3 regions of the Stenotrophomonas sp. AC248 genome follow, and region 3 is predicted to be linked to each of the others. Evidence: predicted binding sites of a transcription regulator. Region 3 holds the regulator's gene; each other region holds the start of a gene.
The links. Region 3 encodes FliA, which starts transcription of late flagellar genes. Its sites were predicted from a motif close to TAAAGTTTNNCNNNCNNNGGCCGATAA; they were not measured.
Positions count from the first base shown of each region.

Region 1: ACZ0AE_RS20080 (GGDEF domain-containing protein) is a predicted target of FliA. The motif match lies at 3,759-3,785, and genes of this name have one in related genera.
Region 2: ACZ0AE_RS14395 (HDOD domain-containing protein) is a predicted target of FliA. The motif match lies at 1,041-1,067, and genes of this name have one in related genera.

Region 1 covers NZ_OZ409840.1:4,491,099-4,496,999, reverse strand. The annotation lists gene ACZ0AE_RS20095 (ATP-binding protein) at 1-944, shown strand, start outside; gene ACZ0AE_RS20090 (sulfite exporter TauE/SafE family protein) at 1,051-1,827, opposite strand; gene ACZ0AE_RS20085 (YchJ family metal-binding protein) at 2,007-2,396, shown strand; gene ACZ0AE_RS20080 (GGDEF domain-containing protein) at 2,375-3,682, opposite strand; gene egtB (ergothioneine biosynthesis protein EgtB) at 3,852-5,141, shown strand; gene egtD (L-histidine N(alpha)-methyltransferase) at 5,138-5,901, shown strand, end outside.
Region 2 covers NZ_OZ409840.1:3,149,477-3,155,377, reverse strand. The annotation lists gene ACZ0AE_RS14400 (Glu/Leu/Phe/Val dehydrogenase dimerization domain-containing protein) at 1-839, opposite strand, end outside; gene ACZ0AE_RS14395 (HDOD domain-containing protein) at 1,167-2,264, shown strand; gene ACZ0AE_RS14390 (phospholipase D family protein) at 2,306-3,883, opposite strand; gene ACZ0AE_RS14385 (rRNA pseudouridine synthase) at 3,941-4,651, opposite strand; gene ACZ0AE_RS14380 (M48 family metallopeptidase) at 5,561-5,901, opposite strand, start outside.
Region 3 covers NZ_OZ409840.1:2,033,103-2,039,003, forward strand. The annotation lists gene ACZ0AE_RS09305 (protein phosphatase CheZ) at 1-577, opposite strand, end outside; gene cheY (chemotaxis response regulator CheY) at 577-969, opposite strand; gene ACZ0AE_RS09315 (RNA polymerase sigma factor FliA) at 986-1,732, opposite strand; gene ACZ0AE_RS09320 (MinD/ParA family ATP-binding protein) at 1,729-2,616, opposite strand; gene flhF (flagellar biosynthesis protein FlhF) at 2,603-4,330, opposite strand; gene flhA (flagellar biosynthesis protein FlhA) at 4,485-5,901, opposite strand, start outside.

The DNA of each region.
Region 1 (5,901 bases), 2.5 Mb from region 3:
ACGTCCACCGTGTGGAGACGCAGCTGGTGGCCTGTTTCCGGCGCTTCGCCCAGGCATGGCCGGAGGAATCCGGCGACTTCACCGCGTCGGTCGCCTCGGCCGACGATTTCCTGGCCCGCCTGCAGCGCCTGGAACGCGATGGCCTGCCGCAGCACGAAGAGCGCTTCTTCGACCTGCTGCAGAACCAGAGCAAGAACAACCTGCTGGCCCTGCAGCGGCACAGCGCCGAAGCCCGCAAGTCGATCGGCCAGCGCCTGGACGAGGTCAACGCCTCGCTGGAGCAGGTGCCGTTCAACCGCGGCACCCTGCTCACCATCGAGCTCAGCGACCGGCGCCTGCCGGAGGTCCTGGAGTTCCACCAGCAGCTGCGCGAAGTGCTGTCGCACCACCAGACCGAAGAACGCGACGTGGCCGAGGCACAGTTCGCCGTGTTGCGCGAACTGGTCAAGCGGCTGGGCTCGCAGGAAGGCGAGGACCGGCGCTGGCGCGAGAACGTGCTCGACGTGCGCCTGCATGTGGAGTTCATCGGCGTCGAGCTGGATGCGGCCACCCGCCAGCAGGTGGAGATCTACCGCAGTGGCGCCGGCAAATCCGGTGGCCAGCGGCAGAAGCTGGCCACCACCTGCCTGGCTGCCGCGCTGCGCTACCAGCTGGGCGGCGCCGAAAGCCAGCTGCCCAGCTATGCCGCCGTGGTGCTGGACGAAGCGTTCGACAAGGCCGACAACGAGTTCACCGCGCTGGCGATGAACATCTTCGAGAACTTCGGCTTCCAGATGGTGGTGGCCACGCCGTTGAAGTCGGTGATGACGCTCGAGCCGTTCATCGGCGGCGCCTGCTTCGTCGAAATCAGCGGCCGCCACGACTCCGGCGTACTGCTGATCGAGTACGACGAAGAGGCCAAGCGTCTGAAGCTGCCCGAACGCAGCCGCCAGCAGGACGCCTAAGCGCACCCCGGTAGAGCCGACCGTTGGTCGGCTGCTCCCGGACCACGTCCGCACCAACCGCAGCGGGGCAGAGCCCCGCTCTACGCGATCCCCCCAACGCCACGCGTCACCCGCCGAACGTATCCCACCCCATCCGCGCGATCAGCACCACCACCAGGCCCACGAATAGCTTGCGGATGAACGGCGTGCCGCCGCGCAGCGCCAGCCGCGTGCCCACCACCGAGCCGATGATGTTGGCTGCGGCCATCGGCAGGGCGAACAGCCACAGGATGTTGCCGGTCGGCACGAAGAACGAGATGGCCGCCACGTTGGTGGCCAGGTTCACCACCTTCGACGCCGCCGAGGCGCGCAGGAAGTCCAGCCCGAAGAAGCGGACGAACAGGAAGATCAGGAAGCTGCCGGTGCCCGGGCCGAAGAAGCCGTCGTAGAAGCCGATCACCGCCCCGATCGCCAGCGCCGTCCCCAGCTCCTTGCGGCCGATCTCGCGCGGCCGGTGCAGGGCGCCGAAGTCCTTCTTCCACAACGTGTAGCCCAGCATCGCCACCAGCAGTACCAGCACCAGCGGGCGCACCGCGTCCTTGGGCAACAGGCTTACCGCCGTGGCCCCGGCGAAGGAAAACACGAACGCCGTGCCCGCCGCGAACAGCACCGGCCGCCACGGGAAGCGCACATTGCGCGCATAGCGCCACGCGGCCGCACCGGTCCCGAACATCGAACTGAACTTGTTGGTGCCAAACAGCATCGCCGGCGTGTGCTGCGGCAGCACCGTGAACAGACCCGGCAACTGCACCAGCCCACCGCCACCGACCGCGGCATCGACCAGACCGGCGATGAAGGCGATCGCCACCAACCACAACAGCTCAGGGGGAACCAGCTCGAGCACGGCAGCAACTTCGCGACACAAGGCGCGCAAGCATACGCCCGCCCCCCCACACCGGGTAGAGCCGACCGTTGGTCGGCTGCCATCCACCACCGCACGCACCAACCAACGGTCGGCACCCACGGCGAATTAACCGCCCCAACACCCCCGGCGTACCCACCCAAACGCGCGACAATACCGCCATGACCACACCCGACCCCTGTCCCTGCGGCCGCCCGCTGGCCTACACCGCCTGCTGCGGCCTCTACCACGCAGGCGCCGCCGCACCCGATGCCGAAGCCCTGATGCGTTCGCGCTACAGTGCCTACGTAAAGCAGCTGCCGGACTACCTGCTGGCCAGCTGGCATCGGTCCACGCGCCCGGAAGAACTGTCGCTGGACGAAGCGCCCGCCCAGCGCACCCGCTGGCTGGGCCTCACAATCCACACGCACACCACCCCCGACCCGGACCACGCCCAGGTCAAGTTCACCGCCCGCTACAAGGTGGGCGGCGGCAGTGCGGTCAAAATGTTGGAACACAGCCGCTTCGTCCGCGAAGACGGCCGCTGGTTCTACCTCGACGCGCTGCCCTGAGCCGCCTCGCGGCTGCGCACCGCCACCGGCCGTTGCTGGCCGTGCGCGCGTACGCAGTTGCGCCCGGCGTCCTTGGCCGCGTACAGCGCCTGGTCGGCCGCCTTCAGCACCGCCTGCGGGCTGTCGCCCACCCGGCTGTCGGCCATGCCGATGCTCACCGTCACCTGCACCACCGTGCCGGCGCCGCCGCGGCCGCGCTGCAAGCGTCCGACCGCATCGTCGCGGACCCGCGCGGCGCGGTCGCGCAGCTGCAGGCGCGTACCTTCCACGGTGGCCCTGACCGCTTCCACCGCGTCCACGCACGCCGGGGCAGGGCGGTCCAGGAACACCAGCGCGAACTCTTCGCCACCGTAGCGGAACGCCCGCCCGCCACCGCCCACGCCCGCGAGGCGCGCGGCCACCAGCTTCAGCACGTCATCGCCGTTGTCGTGGCCATGGGTATCGTTGAAGCGCTTGAAGTGGTCCACGTCCACCATCGCGATCGTGTAGGTGGCGCCCACCCGCTGCAGGCACTCGTTCAGCGCCCGCCGCCCGGGCAGGCCGGTGAGTTCATCGCGATAGGCCATGTGGAAGGACTCCTGCAGCATCGCCGACACCAGCAGCAGCAAGGCCGTGCTGGCCAACGCCGGTAGCAGGGCCGGCGACAGGAACACCCGCGGCAGCATCGCCCAGACCACCAGCAGGGCCACCAGCATCGCCGTATGCAGCGGGCGTGGTTGACGCAGCGCCTGCACCGCCAACCCAAGCAGGGCCACCACGAAGGCGACCGTCGGCACCTGGGCCAGGCGGCTCCAGCCGGTCGGCAACCAGGGCCAGTGATGGTTCGACAGCAGGTCGTGCATGCCCTGCGGGCCCTGCGCCGCCAGCAGCGCGAAGACGCCCACGGCCACGCTACTGACGATGCCGCGCAGCAGCAGGTCCTGGCGCATCCTGCCGCGCTCGGGCCACAGCCCGTGCAACGCAAACAGCAGCGGCAGCCACAGCGACACCGCATGGAACACCAGCGGCGTCAGCGCACTGACCGCGCCGGTATTGAGGAAGCTGCCCACCAGCCCGTGCAGCACGGCAAAGGCCAGCGCGATCGCCAGCAGCAGGCACACCGCACGCACGCGGTTGTAGACCAGGCCCAGGCCGGTGCCCAGGCAGGTCAGCACCAGCGGCAGGATGCGGTGCATCGCACTGCCCACCTCGTCGGCCGGCGTGGCCGACCACACCCCGACGCCTACCAGCAGGGCAGGCAACAGGAACAGGTAATGGCCGGGCTGGCGTAGCGGGTGACTGGGCAAGAACGGTTCCACGAAAGCAGGCCGGCGCGCCAGGGCTGCAGGTGCAAACCGGGCCACGCAGGCAATGGTCTTCCCGGTAGCGGCCGCTGCGTATTCAACTTGAGCGTGTCACGCCACGTGAGCCTTCCCATGACGTCCCGCTCACCAGCGCTGGTCGATCCTGACCGCGATGAACACCGCCGTCGCCTCGCCACCGCCCGCCGCCACATCCCCTGCCGCTGCACTTGCGGCGCGTTACGCCGGCATCCGCGCGCGCAGCGTTGCGCTGGCGGCACCGCTGAGCGCCGAGGATGCGATGGTGCAAAGCATGCCCGACGCCAGCCCCAGCAAATGGCACCTGGCCCATACCACTTGGTTTTTCGAACGCTTCGTGCTGGCCAGCCAGCCCGGCCACGTCCCGTTCAATGCCGAGTGGCATTATTTGTTCAACAGCTACTACCAGAGCATCGGTCCGGCGCACGCGCGTCCGCAGCGCGGGTTGCTCTCGCGTCCCTCGCTGGAGCAGGTGCTGCACTACCGTGCCCGGGTCGATGCGCAGGTGATCGCCCTGCTGCAGGCCGACGCGCTCGCGCCGCAGGCCTGCCACCAGCTGCTGCTGGGCCTGCACCACGAGCAGCAGCACCAGGAGCTGCTGCTCACCGACATCAAGCACGCGCTATGGTGCAACCCGTTGCAGCCGGCGTACCGCGACGACCTCGCGCACGCGCAGGCCACCGCCACGCCGCTGCGTTGGCAGGACAGCCCCGAGCAGATCGTCGAGATCGGCGCGCCCGCCTGGCCCGCCCATGCCGCGTTCGCCTATGACAACGAATCCCCCGTGCATCGCGTTCTGGTCCCGGCCCATGCCCTGGCCAACCGCCCGGTCAGCAATGCCGAGTACCGGCAGTTCATCGCGGCCGGCGGCTATGCCGAGGTGGGCCTGTGGATGAGCGAGGGCTGGGCGCTATGCCAGGCCGAAGGCTGGCAGCACCCGCTGTACTGGGATGACGCGCTGGAGCGCGAGTTCACCCTGGGCGGCTGGCGCCCGCTGGACCCGCATGCACCGGTCTGCCACCTCAGCTATTTCGAAGCCGACGCCTACGCCCGCTGGCAGGGCGCGCGGCTGCCCACCGAGTTCGAATGGGAAGCGGCCGCCGCCGGCGTCCCGTCCCACGGCCACTTTGCCGACGCCGACCACCTCCACCCGCGCGGCGCCCCGGCAGGCGACCACGCCCTCCTGCAGCTGTTCGGCGATGTCTGGGAATGGACCAGCAGCGCCTACGGTGCCTATCCGGGCTTTCGCCCCTTCGCCGGCAACCTCGGCGAGTACAACGGTAAATTCATGAACGGCCAATGGATCCTGCGTGGCGGCAGCTGCGCCACCCCCGACGCGCACGTACGCGCCAGCTACCGCAATTTCTTCGCACCCTCGGCGCGCTGGCAGTTCTCCGGCGTGCGCCTTGCGCGGGACCCGGCATGAGCACCGTCACCGACGCGCTCGAGGCGCTCACCGACCTGCAGCCCGATCGCGCCCGGATCACCGCCGACATCCTGCAGGGCCTGTCCACCCGGCCCCGGCAGCTGCCCTCCAAGTACTTCTACGACGCCCGCGGCTCGGCGCTGTTCGAGCAGATCACCCGCCAGCCCGAGTACTACCCCACGCGCACCGAACTGCAGCTGCTGCAGGACTGCGCCGCCGACATCGCCGGCGTGGTCGGCCCGCGCCTGCACGTGGTCGAACTGGGCAGCGGCAGCGGCCGCAAGACCGAATTGCTGCTGCACGCGCTCGCCGACCCGGTGGCCTACACGCCCATCGAAATCTCGCGCGCCGCCCTGCTTGCCAGCATCGCGCGGCTGGCCGTGGCCCTGCCGGACATCGAAATGCTGCCGGTCTGCGCCGACTTCACCCGCCCGGTGCAGCTGCCCGAGCCGCAGCGCGAACCCGCACGCCGGCTGCTGTTCTTCCCGGGGTCCACGCTGGGCAACTTCGCCGAACCCGACGCGGTCGCGCTGCTGCAGGCGATGCGCCAGACCATGGGCCGTGACGGCATGGCCCTGATCGGTATCGACCTGCACAAGGACCCGGCCCTGATCGAGGCCGCCTACAACGATGCCGCCGGCGTCACGGCGGCGTTCACCCTCAACCTGTTGGCGCGGCTCAACCGCGAGATCGGCAGCGACTTCGACCTGGACGCCTTCCAGCATCGCGCGCGCTACAGCGTGCAGCGCCTGCGCATCGA
Region 2 (5,901 bases), 1.1 Mb from region 3:
GCATACAGGATGCCGCGCGCATGCAGTTCATCGCCGACCTCCAGGCTGGAGAGCTGGTTGTTGGCGGTGCCGCAGACGATCTTGCACTTCAACCGGGCCAGGGTCTGCGGGTTGATCGCCCCTTCCAGCGCGCACGGGGCGAACACATCGGCGTTGACGTCGTAGATGTCGTCCGGCTTCACGGCCTCGGCGCCGTATTCGGTGACCGCACGTTCGACCCGCGCGCTGTCCAGGTCGGTGACGAACAGCTTGGCGCCCCGGTCGCGCAGCAGCTTCACCAACTCCATGCCGATGTGGCCCAGGCCCTGCACCGCGATGCTGGTCTTGCCCACTTCTTCATGGCCCAGCTTGTGCTGCATCGAGGCCATCAGCGCCTGCAGCGCGCCATAGGCGGTGAACGGGGCCGGGTCGCCGGAGCCGCCATGGACCTGGTGCACGCCGGTGACGTACTCGCTTTCCAGGTAGATGTTTTCCATGTCGTTGACATCGGTGCCCACGTCCTCGGCGGTGATGTAGCGCCCGCCGAGCGAGTCGACGTAGCGGCCGAACGCGCGGAACAGCACCTCGCTCTTGTCCTGGCGCGGGTCGCCGATGATCACCGCCTTGCCGCCACCCACGTTCAGCCCGGCCAGGGCGTTCTTGTAGGTCATGGTGCGGCTCAGGCGCAGCGCGTCGGCCAGCGCATCATCGGTGCTGGCGTACGGGCGCATGCGCACGCCACCCAGGGCAGGGCCCAGGGTGGTGTTGTGGATGGCGATGATCGCCCTCAGGCCGGCATCGCGGTTGTGGCAGAACACCACTTGTTCGTGACCGGAAGTTTCGAGGGTTTCAAATAACATGGTGGCTCCGATGGGGCGAACGGCTGGGAACAGCGTCGAACGCACCAGCAAAAGGTGGGTTGTAAAACAAAAAAAGCGACTTCGTCGGATCGGGGGACGGGTCGCGCGGCGCCATTCTAGTGCATTCCGCCGGAGGGTGTTGTCAGGGCTTGCCCCGACCCCGCGACAGGCATCGGCCCCGGTTGCGACGGCACGGGCCATTAAAGTTGCTGAAGATGGCGCCGATGCCGTGGCAACGGTGCGCAGTACCAGCAATGCCAGGACGGACGACGTGGGTGCAGTGACAACACAGAAGCAGTGCCGCCCAAGGCGGCCGCGCGGATGGACATGAACGTGATCGTGGCGGCGGGGCTGGCGGGAGCGGTCGCGTTGGGCGTGGCGGTGACCTGGCAGCGCAGGTGGCGCGCCTCCGCGCCGGCGGGGGCCGCGCGTGCGCGTGCGCCCGTGACGCTACCGACTGCGCAGCCCGGCACTGTCACCGCTACTGCCCCCGCCGAGGCGCTGCAGGCGGGCCTGCACGCATTGGCGCTGGTGCGGCGCAGTGGCGACACCGCCGCCGACGACCGGCACCACGATGGCGCGCTGCACGTGGCGGTGGTGGCGGCACTGGAGCAGCGCGACTGGTCGGCCCGGCAGCTGCCCCGGCGCCCGCAACTGCTGCCGCAGTTGATCCAGACGGTCAACGACAGCGACGCCTCGGCCCGCGCGATGGCCGCCATCATCGGCCAGGACCCGGTGTTGACCGGCAACCTGCTGCGCATTGCCAACAGCCCGGTGTACCGCCTGCAGTCCAAGCCAGTGGACAGCCTGCAGCGGGCGGTGACGCTGGTGGGTACCGAGGGTATCCGCCAGATCATCAGCGCGGTGCTGGTGCAGCCGGTGATGCAGGTGCACTGCGAGGCCTTCCCGCAGTTCGGCACGGTGATCTGGGAGCACGCGCTGCTGGCCTCGCGCGCGGCGGCCGATCATGCGCGGCTGGTGACCCATGAAGACGCCTTCGCCGCGCAGTGGCTGGGGCTGACCCAGGGCCTGGGCGCGGCGTTGGTGATGCGGCAGCTGCTGGACGCCTGCGCCGCGCAGGACGGGGCGCTGCCATCGCGCGCGCTGGCCATGCAGTTGCTGGATGCCTGGACCTTGCCCGTGGCCGGGCGCATCGCGGCGGCCTGGGAACTGCCGGGTGCGGTGCACGAAGCGCTGCTGCGCGACGCCGGCAGGGCCGAGGGAGGACTGTCGGCCAGCCTGCGCTTCGCGCGGGCGGCGGCCGCCGCCAGCCTGCTGTGCCGGCATGGCCGGATCGGCCAGGCGCAGGCGCTGGCTATCCTGGAACAGCAGCACGGCACCCCGCCGCACGCGCTGCAGTGGATCTGGCGGCGCCTGCATGGGCGCGCGGTGGAAACCCTGGACGCCGACGAGGCGGAGGCCTGAGGGCAGGGCGGGCGCAGACGGCGTCTGCCGCCAGCGCCGGGTTACAGCTGTGATTCCAGCGGCAGCCAGCTGATGGCGCGTGCGCTGGCCCGCAGCCAGAACGAGGTGTCCGGTTCCCGATCGAGCAGTACCGGTGGCTGGGCGGCCCGATCCAGCCAGCGCACCCGGTCCTGTGCGTCCAGCGTCACCCAGTAGCTCTGCGCCGGGTCGGCCAGGCGCAGGTACTCGGCACGCAGTTGCGCGCCCAGCACCGCATCGTCGAACAGCACGCCCATCTCGGTGTTGAGGTAGGCCGAGCGTGGGTCGAGGTTGAACGAGCCGACGAAACCGCGCCGGTCATCCAGCAGGAAGGCCTTGGTGTGCAGGCTGGCCCCGCTGCTGCCGAACAGGCCGCTGCGGTCGCCATAGCCGTGCGCCTTCAGTTCGTAAAGGTGCACGCCACTGCGCAGCAGGGGTGCCCGGTAGTGCATGTAGCCCCCGTGCACGGCGGCGACGTCGTTGGCCGCCAGCGAGTTGGTCACCACCCCGACCAGGGCGCCGCGCTTGACCATGGCGCCCATGCCGTCGGTGCCTTCCTCGCCGGGCACGAAGTACGGCGAGATGAGCAGCGCCTTGTGGCGGGTGGCCTGCATCTCGCTGACCAGCCGGGTGACCAGCCAGTTCGACGTGTCATCGCGGCGGTGCTTCATGGCCGGGTCGGAGACGATCTCCACGTTCGGTGACCAGTGCAGCTCGACCGCGTCGCGGTAGTACGAGCGCGCCGACTGCGATTGCTGGACACGGCGCAGGTACGGCTGGGCGACATCGCGCCTGGCTTCGTTCTCGGATTCGCGCACCAGCAGGCGCAGCTGGGCCGGGGTGTGGAAGGCCAGCGCGGCGATTGGAACGGCGGTTTCGCTGTTCCAGTATTCGTCAAAAATACGGTTGGCCTGGTCTACCGCATGACCGGCAACCAGCAGGTCCAGATCGCGGAAGTTCACGTCCGACCGTGCGCTGAAATATTCTTCGCCGATGTTGCGGCCGCCGACGATGGCCACGCGCCCATCGGCGATCCACGCCTTGTTGTGCATGCGATGGTTGACGCTGAAAAATCGCTGCACCATTTCCACCAGCCGCCACAGCCCGGTGCGGTTGCGGAAGGGGTTGTAGAGGCGGATCTCGATGTTGGGATGTTCATCGAGCGCCATCAGCAGCGCATCCTTGTCCTGGGCATTCATGTCATCGAGCAGCAGGCGCACCCGCACGCCGCGTTCGGCGGCCTGGTACAGGGACTGCGCCATCAGGTGGCCGATCAGGTCGTCGTGCCAGATGTAGTACTGCAGGTCCAGGCTGCGACCGGCATGGGCGGTGATGACGGCGCGCGCGGCGTAGGCATCCAGCCCGTCGGCCAGGAAGGCGACGCCGCTCTGGCCGGGGTGGCTGGCCTGCAGGCGGGTCAGTTCGCGGTCGATGACAGTCTGCGCCGGCTGGACCGGCAGTACGCTGCTGGGGGCGCCCATCGCCTTCGGGGTCAGGTGGTCGGCCAGCAGCAGGCCGCTGAGCACCAACAGCACCAGCACCGCGAGCACGATTCCCAGCCAGCGCAGCATCCGGCGCCAGAGCGGCTTTCGTTCAGTCATGTGCCGATGCTAAGCCGGGCGTGCGTGCACGGCGAGTGCCGGGCGCGCACGGCCGCATCAGAAGCGTTCGTCGGGCGCGAGGTAGCGCCACTGGCCGGGCACCAGCTTGCCCATGGCGACGCGGCCGATGCGCAGGCGGCGGACGCTGACGACGTCGAGCCCGACCTGGCGGCACATGTCGCGCAGCTGGCCGGGCTGTACGGGTTTGATGGCAAAGCGCAGGCGGGTTTCGTTCTGCCAGCTGACCTTGCACGGGGGCAGGGGCCAGTTGCGGAAGCTGAGGCCATGGGCGAGGCGCTTCATGCCATAGGGCGCCAGTTCGCCACTGACTTCGACCAGATATTCCTGTTCGAGGGTGGCGCCGCGATCCTTGAGGTGGGACACGACGCGGCCGTCCTGGCTGACGACGACCAGGCCGCTGTCTTCGTCGGCAAGGGGCATGACCAGTTGCAGGGCGTGGAAATGGCGCTGGAGGAGGGTGACGCCGGTGGCGTCCAGTTCGCTGCGGCTGTCGGGGGTGACCAGGGCGCACAGTTCGTCGGCGCGCATGCCGGCGGGTTTGTGCAGGAGCATGCTGACGGTTTCGGTGCGGGTGGCTTCGGCGTTGTCGCGCAGGACGATGGTTTCGTCGGTGACCAGGGTCTGCGGTTGTTCGACGACCGTGCCGTCCACGGTGACCCAGCCGCCTTCGATGTAGCGCTGGGCGTCGCCACGGGAGCAGCCGATGAGGCTGGTCAGGCGTTTGTCGAGTCGGATCGGGTCGGTCATGGGGCTGGCAACGAAAAGCGGGATACGGGCGGGGAGTGTACTGGGTGTGGGTGGGTGGGTGGGTGGGCCCGGTTGGGCCTGGGCCGGAGCCGGAGCCGGAGCTAACAGCCAAAGCCACAGCCACAGCCGGTTGGCCGGGCGGCTTGGGTTGGCCGGGGGTGGGTGGGTTGGCGGGACACGCCGTGAATCCATCCCTGGAGGCTCGTGGGCGCCATCCATGGCGCCCAACGGTCCCGCCAACCCACCCACCCCCAGCCCCGACAGTTGGCTGGTGGCCTTTTGGGGGAGGCAACGGCGGATGGCGAATGGCGGGCTTTGGGGCCGGCGGGTGAGTTGGTGGCTGGGTGCTCGACTGGAAGGCCGAAGCTGAAGTTTGATTTGAATCTAACTTTTCAAATTGAATTATTAATATGAATTCAAATTGAAATTGAAAATAGAATTCAGATAAAAATCGAATCTTGGGCTTTGGTTTTGATTTTGGCTTTGGCTTTGGCTTTGGCTTTGGCTTTGGCTTCGCCTGCCCTGGCTCCTTCCTCTAGCTCTTCATAGGCCACCGGCAGTCTGTCTGGGGTGGGGGTGTGTGGGTTCGCGGGACCCTGAGCCGCATGGATGCGGCGACGGAGCTTACAGGGGTGAGGGCGCATTGCTTGCGAGGCACTGCCTCGCATGCGTCCGAACGCACAGCCGCCAGCGGCTGGGCCGGGCCGCGGAGCGGGACTTGCAGCGTGTCCCGCGGGCCCACACACCCCTGCCCAATCCAGCGATCGTTGCGCCAGAAGCCGTTGCAGTTGCTTTGGCTTCGCTCTGGCTTTACGAGGAGCCGGCCAGCGGCCGGCACTACCTGACAGCCGGCCGGCGGGCGGCCGACACCGCCACGCGGCCAGCGGCCCGCAGCAGCGCGTCGGGTGGTCAGCGGGTGGGGCGTTCCAGGTGGGTCAGGTACAGGCGCAGATCGAATTCCAGCTGGTGGTAATCCGCTTCCATGTGCGTGCACAGCTGGTAGAACGCCTTGTTGTGGTCCGATTCCTTCAGGTGGGCCAGCTCGTGCACCACGATCATTTTCAGGAACGGCGCCGGTGCCTCGCGGAATACCGTCGCGATCCGGATCTCGCGGCTCGCCTTCAATCGGCTCCCCTGAATCCGTGACACCGTCGTGTGCGTGCCCAGCGCATGTTTCAGCACCTGCAGCCGGCTGTCGTAGACCACCTTGGACAACGGCGCCGACTGCCGCAGATAGCGCTCCTTCAGCC
Region 3 (5,901 bases):
CCTGTGAAACCTGGTGACGGTCCAGGCCACTCACGGCCGGGCCGGCCAGGCCGTTGTCACGCTTGTGCGCGGTGTCGTCCTGCGGCGGCAGGCCGAGTGCGCCAAACCCTTCATGCACGCGACGCACGATCCCCACCACGCGGCGGATGATCTGCCCGGTGAGGTCCTGGTAGCTCTGGGTAAGGGCGATCTCGGTGAGGTTGTGGCGGATCCGGTCCAGCTGCTGGTCCTGGTCGGCGGTGAGGCCGTTGGCACGCAGCTGTTCGGTCAGCGCCCGGCATTCCTCGGCCAGGTCCAGGGTGCGGTGGGTGGCCTGTTCGGTCATCGTCACCACGTGGTCCAGGCGCGCGCAGGCATCGTCCAGCTCGCCGGCTTCGCTGGGCAGGCTGGGCAGTTCGCCCAGGGCCTGGCCAAGTTCGCGGGCGAGCCGGTTCAGGCCGGCCATCATCGGCTGGGTACGCAAGGCAGCCAGCGCGTCGATTTCCCGGCGCCAGCCGGCTTCATCGCCGCTTTCCAGCGCAGCCAGGGCGTCCTGCAGGCGCTGGACCAGCGCGGATTTGTCGCGAAGGGTTTCCATCAGGCGCTCGCTGCCAGGCGTTCGAAGATCTTGCCGAGCTTTTCTTCCAGGGTCTGCGCGGTGAACGGCTTGATGATGTAGCCGTTGACGCCGCACTGGGCCGCTTCGATGATCTGTTCGCGCTTGGCTTCGGCGGTCACCATCAGCACCGGCAGGGTCTTCAGCTTGGCGTCGGCGCGGATCGCCTTGAGCAGGTCGATGCCGGTCATCACCGGCATGTTCCAGTCGGTGACCACGAAATCGAACGGCTGGCTCTGCAGCAGCGACAGCGCGGCATGCCCGTCCTCGGCTTCGGCCGTATTGGTGAAGCCCAGATCGCCCAGCAGGTTCTTGACGATACGACGCATGGTCGAGAAATCGTCGACGATCAGGATACGCATGTTCTTGTTCAAAGCACTTTCCTCGGTATCAAGTGTTCGCGAGGCCGGCGTCGGCCGCCTCGAAGATCTTCAATCGGCCCCGCAGGCGCAGCACGGCCTGGCCGTGGATCTGGCACACGCGTGACTCGCTGACGCCCAGCACGGCGCCGATCTCTTTCAGGTTCAGTTCCTGCTCGTAGTACAGCGACAGCACCAGCTGTTCGCGTTCGGGCAGCAGGCCGATCGCATTGCCCAGTTCGCGGCCGAATTCGCCACGCTCCAGCACCTGCTGCGGGGTCGGGCCACCCTGGGCGACGGTGTCCAGCTCGCCCTGGTCCTCGATCCGCGATTCCAGGCTCAGCACCTGGCCGCGTGCGGCGTCTTCCATCAGGCGCAGGTAGTCCGGCAGCGGCATGTCCATGGCGGCGGCCACTTCGGTGGCGCTGGCGGCACGGCCGGTGCTCTGCTCCAGGCGGCGGATGGTGGACGCGGCGTCGCGGGCGCGGCGGTGCACCGAACGCGGTACCCAGTCGCCCCGGCGGATCTCGTCGATCATCGAGCCGCGGATGCGGATCGAGGCATAGGTTTCGAACGAGGCGCCCTGGTCGGCGTCGTAGCTGCGCGAGGCTTCGATCAGGCCCATCATGCCGGCCTGGATCAGGTCATCCACTTCCACGCTGGCCGGCAGGCGCGCGGCCAGGTGGTGGGCGATGCGGCGCACCAGGTCCGAATGCTGGGCAATGCATTCGTTGGCGGCGGTGCGTTGCACCTCTTTGTATTGTGCGGCGCCTTTCATGCGGTCACCCCGCGTTGCTTGAGGATGCGTTCCAGGAAGAATTCGACCCCACCACGCGGCTCGGTCGGGGCCTGCCAGCGGGCGGTGCGGCGGGCGATCTCGGTGATCGCCTGGGCGGCCGGGCTGGACGGGTAGGCCTTGACCACCGGCTGCTGGCGCTGCACCGACAGGCGCAGCCAGTCATCCTGCGGCACGCAGCCGAGGTAGTTCAGCGACACATCGGCCAGGAACTTCTCGCAGACCCGGGTCAGCTTTTCGTACAGCACGCGGCCCTCGTTGGGGTCGCGCACCATGTTGGCCACCACCTGGATGCGGTCCACGCCGCGTTCCCGCGAGAGCACCTTGATCAGGGCGTAGGCGTCGGTGATCGAGGCCGGCTCGTCGCAGACCACCACCACGGTGTCCTGGGCGGCCTGGCAGAAGGTCAGCACGCCGTCGGTGATGCCGGCGGCGGTGTCCACCACCATGAAGTCCAGCTCGCGCTCCAGTTCGGAGAACACGTTGACCAGGCCCACGTGCTCGGCCGGCTGCAGTTCGGCCATGTGCCGGCGACCCGATGCGGCCGGGACCACCAGCACGCCACCGGGGCCTTCCATGATCACTTCATCCAGGGTGCAGCGCCCGGCGACCAGGTCGGCCAGGGTCAGCTTGGGCTGCAGGCCCAGGATCACATCGATGTTGGCCAGGCCCAGGTCGGCGTCCAGCAGCAGCGTGCGCTTGCCCATGTCGGCGAGCGCCACGGCCAGGTTGGCCGACACGTTGGTTTTGCCCACGCCGCCCTTGCCGCCGGTGACGGCGATGGTGCGCACAGGGCCCAGCGGCTGGCTGCGGGTGGCAGACAACGGGAAGGTCTTGGTCAGCTTGGCGTACTCACGCGACGGCATGGTTCAACTCCGGGTTGCAGGGCATATCGGCCGCGCGGCGCAAATCTTCAAGGCGAAGTACAAGATTGGCGGCACTGGCCCGGTGCAGGTCTTCGGGAACGTCCTGGCCATCGGTGACCCAGGTGATCGGCAGGCGGTGGTCCACGGCCACCGACAGGGCGGTGCCGAAGCGGCCGGTTTCGTCCAGCTTGCTCAGCACCACGCCCTGCGGGTTGGCGGCACTGAAGCGGCGGACCACCTCGTCCATGTCGCCGAAGCTGGTGTTGGCCGGCAGCACCAGCAGGGTGCGGATCTGCTCGGCGGCGCGCAGCCACTGCAGCTGGGCGGCCAGGGCACGGTCGCGCGGGCCCAGCCCGGCGGTGTCGATCAGCACCAGCTTGTAGTCCTGCAGGCGCTCCAGGAGCTGGTTCAGGTCGCTGCCGCTGTTGGCTTCGTGCACCGCGATGCCGAGCTGGCGGCCGAAGCCGTACAGCTGCTCGCGGGCGCCGATGCGGCCGGTATCGGTGGTGACCAGGGCCACGTCGCGGGCGGCATGCTTCTCGGCGAAGCGCGAGGCCAGCTTGGCGATGGTGGTGGTCTTGCCGGCACCGGTCGGGCCGACCAGGGCGATCACACCGCCGGACTCCAGCGGGTCAACCGGGGCGATCGGCAGCTTGCGCGACAGCAGGCCCAGCATCAGCCCGCGGCCACGGTGGGCTTCGGTGTCCAGCGGGATCTGCATGGCCACGTCGCGGCTGATGCCGGCGTCGAAGCCGTATTCGTCCATCAGGTCCAGCGCGGCGGCGCGTACCGGCGACCCGCGCAGGCGCTCGTCGGTGAAGCGATGCATTTCGCGCTCGATGACGTGGCGCATGCCGGCCACTTCATGGCGCAGCTGGCGGATCTCTTCGTCATCGCGCTGCACGACCACCAGTTCGGCGGCGGGCTGCGGCTGGGCCTGCGCCGGTTCCGTGACGGCCGCCGGCGCCGGGTTTTCGACGCGCGTTTCGGCGACGGCGACCAGCGCCTGCGGCACGGCGGCGGCGACGGCCTCGGCGACCGGCAGGGCCGGCGGCACGGTGACGCTGACCGGCAGCGGCGGCATCGCCACGGCGGCAGCCGGCACATGCATCTGGAAGTGCGGTTCGTCGTCCAGCGGCGGGTCGATGATGAAGCGGGCGCGGTTGATCGGCGGGGCGACGGTGGCGACGGCCGGCTCGGCCTGTGCCGGTGCCGGCGACGCGGCGGCGGCCTGCTCGACGTTGAACGGGGCGAAGATCTGTTCCGGCAGCGCGCTCATGCCGGCCGCCGGGGCGGTGGCGGCGCGGGCCAGGGTGGCCGCGAAGCCGCTGCTGCCCGGCGGCGGCACGATCTCGTTGGCGGTGTCCAGGGTACGACCGGTGGCACCCACTGCGGCACGTGCCAGCGCGGCCACCGCAGAGGTGGTGGCGGCCACCGGTTCGGCGGCAACCACGGTCGGCTTGCGACGGGTCACCGCGGCGATCACCGCATCGGCGGCATTGCGCGGTCGCGGCGCCGGGGCCGGGGCCACGTCCTTGCGCGCTGCTTCCAGCGCACGCTGCACCGCACCTTCGTCGTAATTCGCCGCGGCCACGATCTCGACGCCTTCCTCGATCCGCCGGTTCGACAGGATCACCGCATCAGGACCATGTTCCTTGCGCACCAGGTTCATGGCCGAGCGCATATCGGGAGCGACGAAGCGTTTGATTTTCATGCTGTGGTACCGGGACTGGGGCGGCGGGGTGGTGGAAGGGAAGCGCTGGTTGTCGGTGGTCTGCACGGTCCGGGTTTCCCTTTATGTCCTGCTGCGTTGATATCGAAATGGGGGTGTGTCTGTTTTCTGGCACATGTCCGTCGGGGTTCCGACGTCAGCTGATCGTGCCGACCAGCTTCAGTCGTTTGTCCTCGGGTACCTCGCTGTAGGCCAGCACCGACAGCGAGGGGACGCTGTGGCGCACCAGCCGTGCCAGCGCGGCACGCACCGGGCCGGGTACCAGCACGACCGCCGGCTCATTCTTCGCTTCCTGCTTGCTGACACATTCGGCCAGGCTTTGGTGCAGTCGCTCAGCGAGTCCGGGTTCCAGTGCGGCGCCGTTGCCCTGTGTGGACTCCTGCAAGACACGTTCCAATTGCGGGTTGAGGGTGAACACCGGCAGCTCGGCCGACATGCCGGCGATCTCCTGCACGATGAAACGGCCCAGTGCGTTGCGCACCGCAGCGGTCAGCGTGGCCGGGTCCTGGCTGATGGGCGCGTTCTCCACCAGCGATTCGACGATCTTGCGCAGCTGGCGGATCGGAATGCGTTCGATCAGCAGGTTCTGCAGCACCCGCACCACCGCCGACAACGGCAGCGACTTCGGGGTGAGGTCTTCGACCAGCTTGGGCGCGCTCTTGGCCAGGTTGGCCAGCAGCTGCTGCACTTCCTCGTGGCCGAGCAGTTCGGGCGCGTGTTCGCGGATCAGGTGCGACAGGTGGGTGGCTACCACGGTGGCCGGGTCGACCACGGTGTAGCCCATGGTTTCGGCGTGGGCACGCTGGTGCGGCTGGATCCAGGTGGCATCCAGGCCGAACGCGGGGTCCTTGCCGGCGATGCCCTCCAGCGCACCGAGCGCGCTGCCCGGGTCCAGGGCCAGTTCGCGGTCGGGGTGGATTTCAGCGGTGGCCACCGGCACGCCGTGGATCAGCAGGCGGTAGGCCGTGGCCGGCAGTTCCAGGTTGTCACGGATGTGCACCGACGGAATCAGGAAGCCGATGTCGTGGGTGAGCTTGCGCCGCACCCCCTTGATCCGCGCCATCAGTTCGCCGCCCTGGTTCTTGTCCACCAGCGGGATCAGCCGGTAGCCCACTTCCAGGCCCAGCGGGTCGACCGGGCGCAGTTCGTCCCAGGTCAGTTCGGCGGTGGGCGAGGGCGTGGCACCGGGCAGGCCGAGGGTCTCGCCGCGGCTGGCGGCCGGCGTCTCGGCGGCACGCGCGGCGGCCGTGCTCTTCTTCCAGGCCTTCCAGGCCACGAAGCCGAGGATGGCGGCCAGCGTCAAGAAGGCGACGTTGGGCATGCCGGGCACCAGCCCGACCACGCCCATGATGGCCGCGGCGATGGTGAGCGCGCGGTACTGACCGAACACCTGGCCCATCATGGCCTGGGCCATGTCCTGCGAGCGCGAGGCGCGGGTGACCAGCATGGCCACTGCCGAGGACACCAGCAGCGCCGGCAACTGCGCCACCAGGCCGTCACCGATGGACAGCAGGGTGTAGGTGGCGGCGGCGTCGCCGAACGGCATGCCGTGC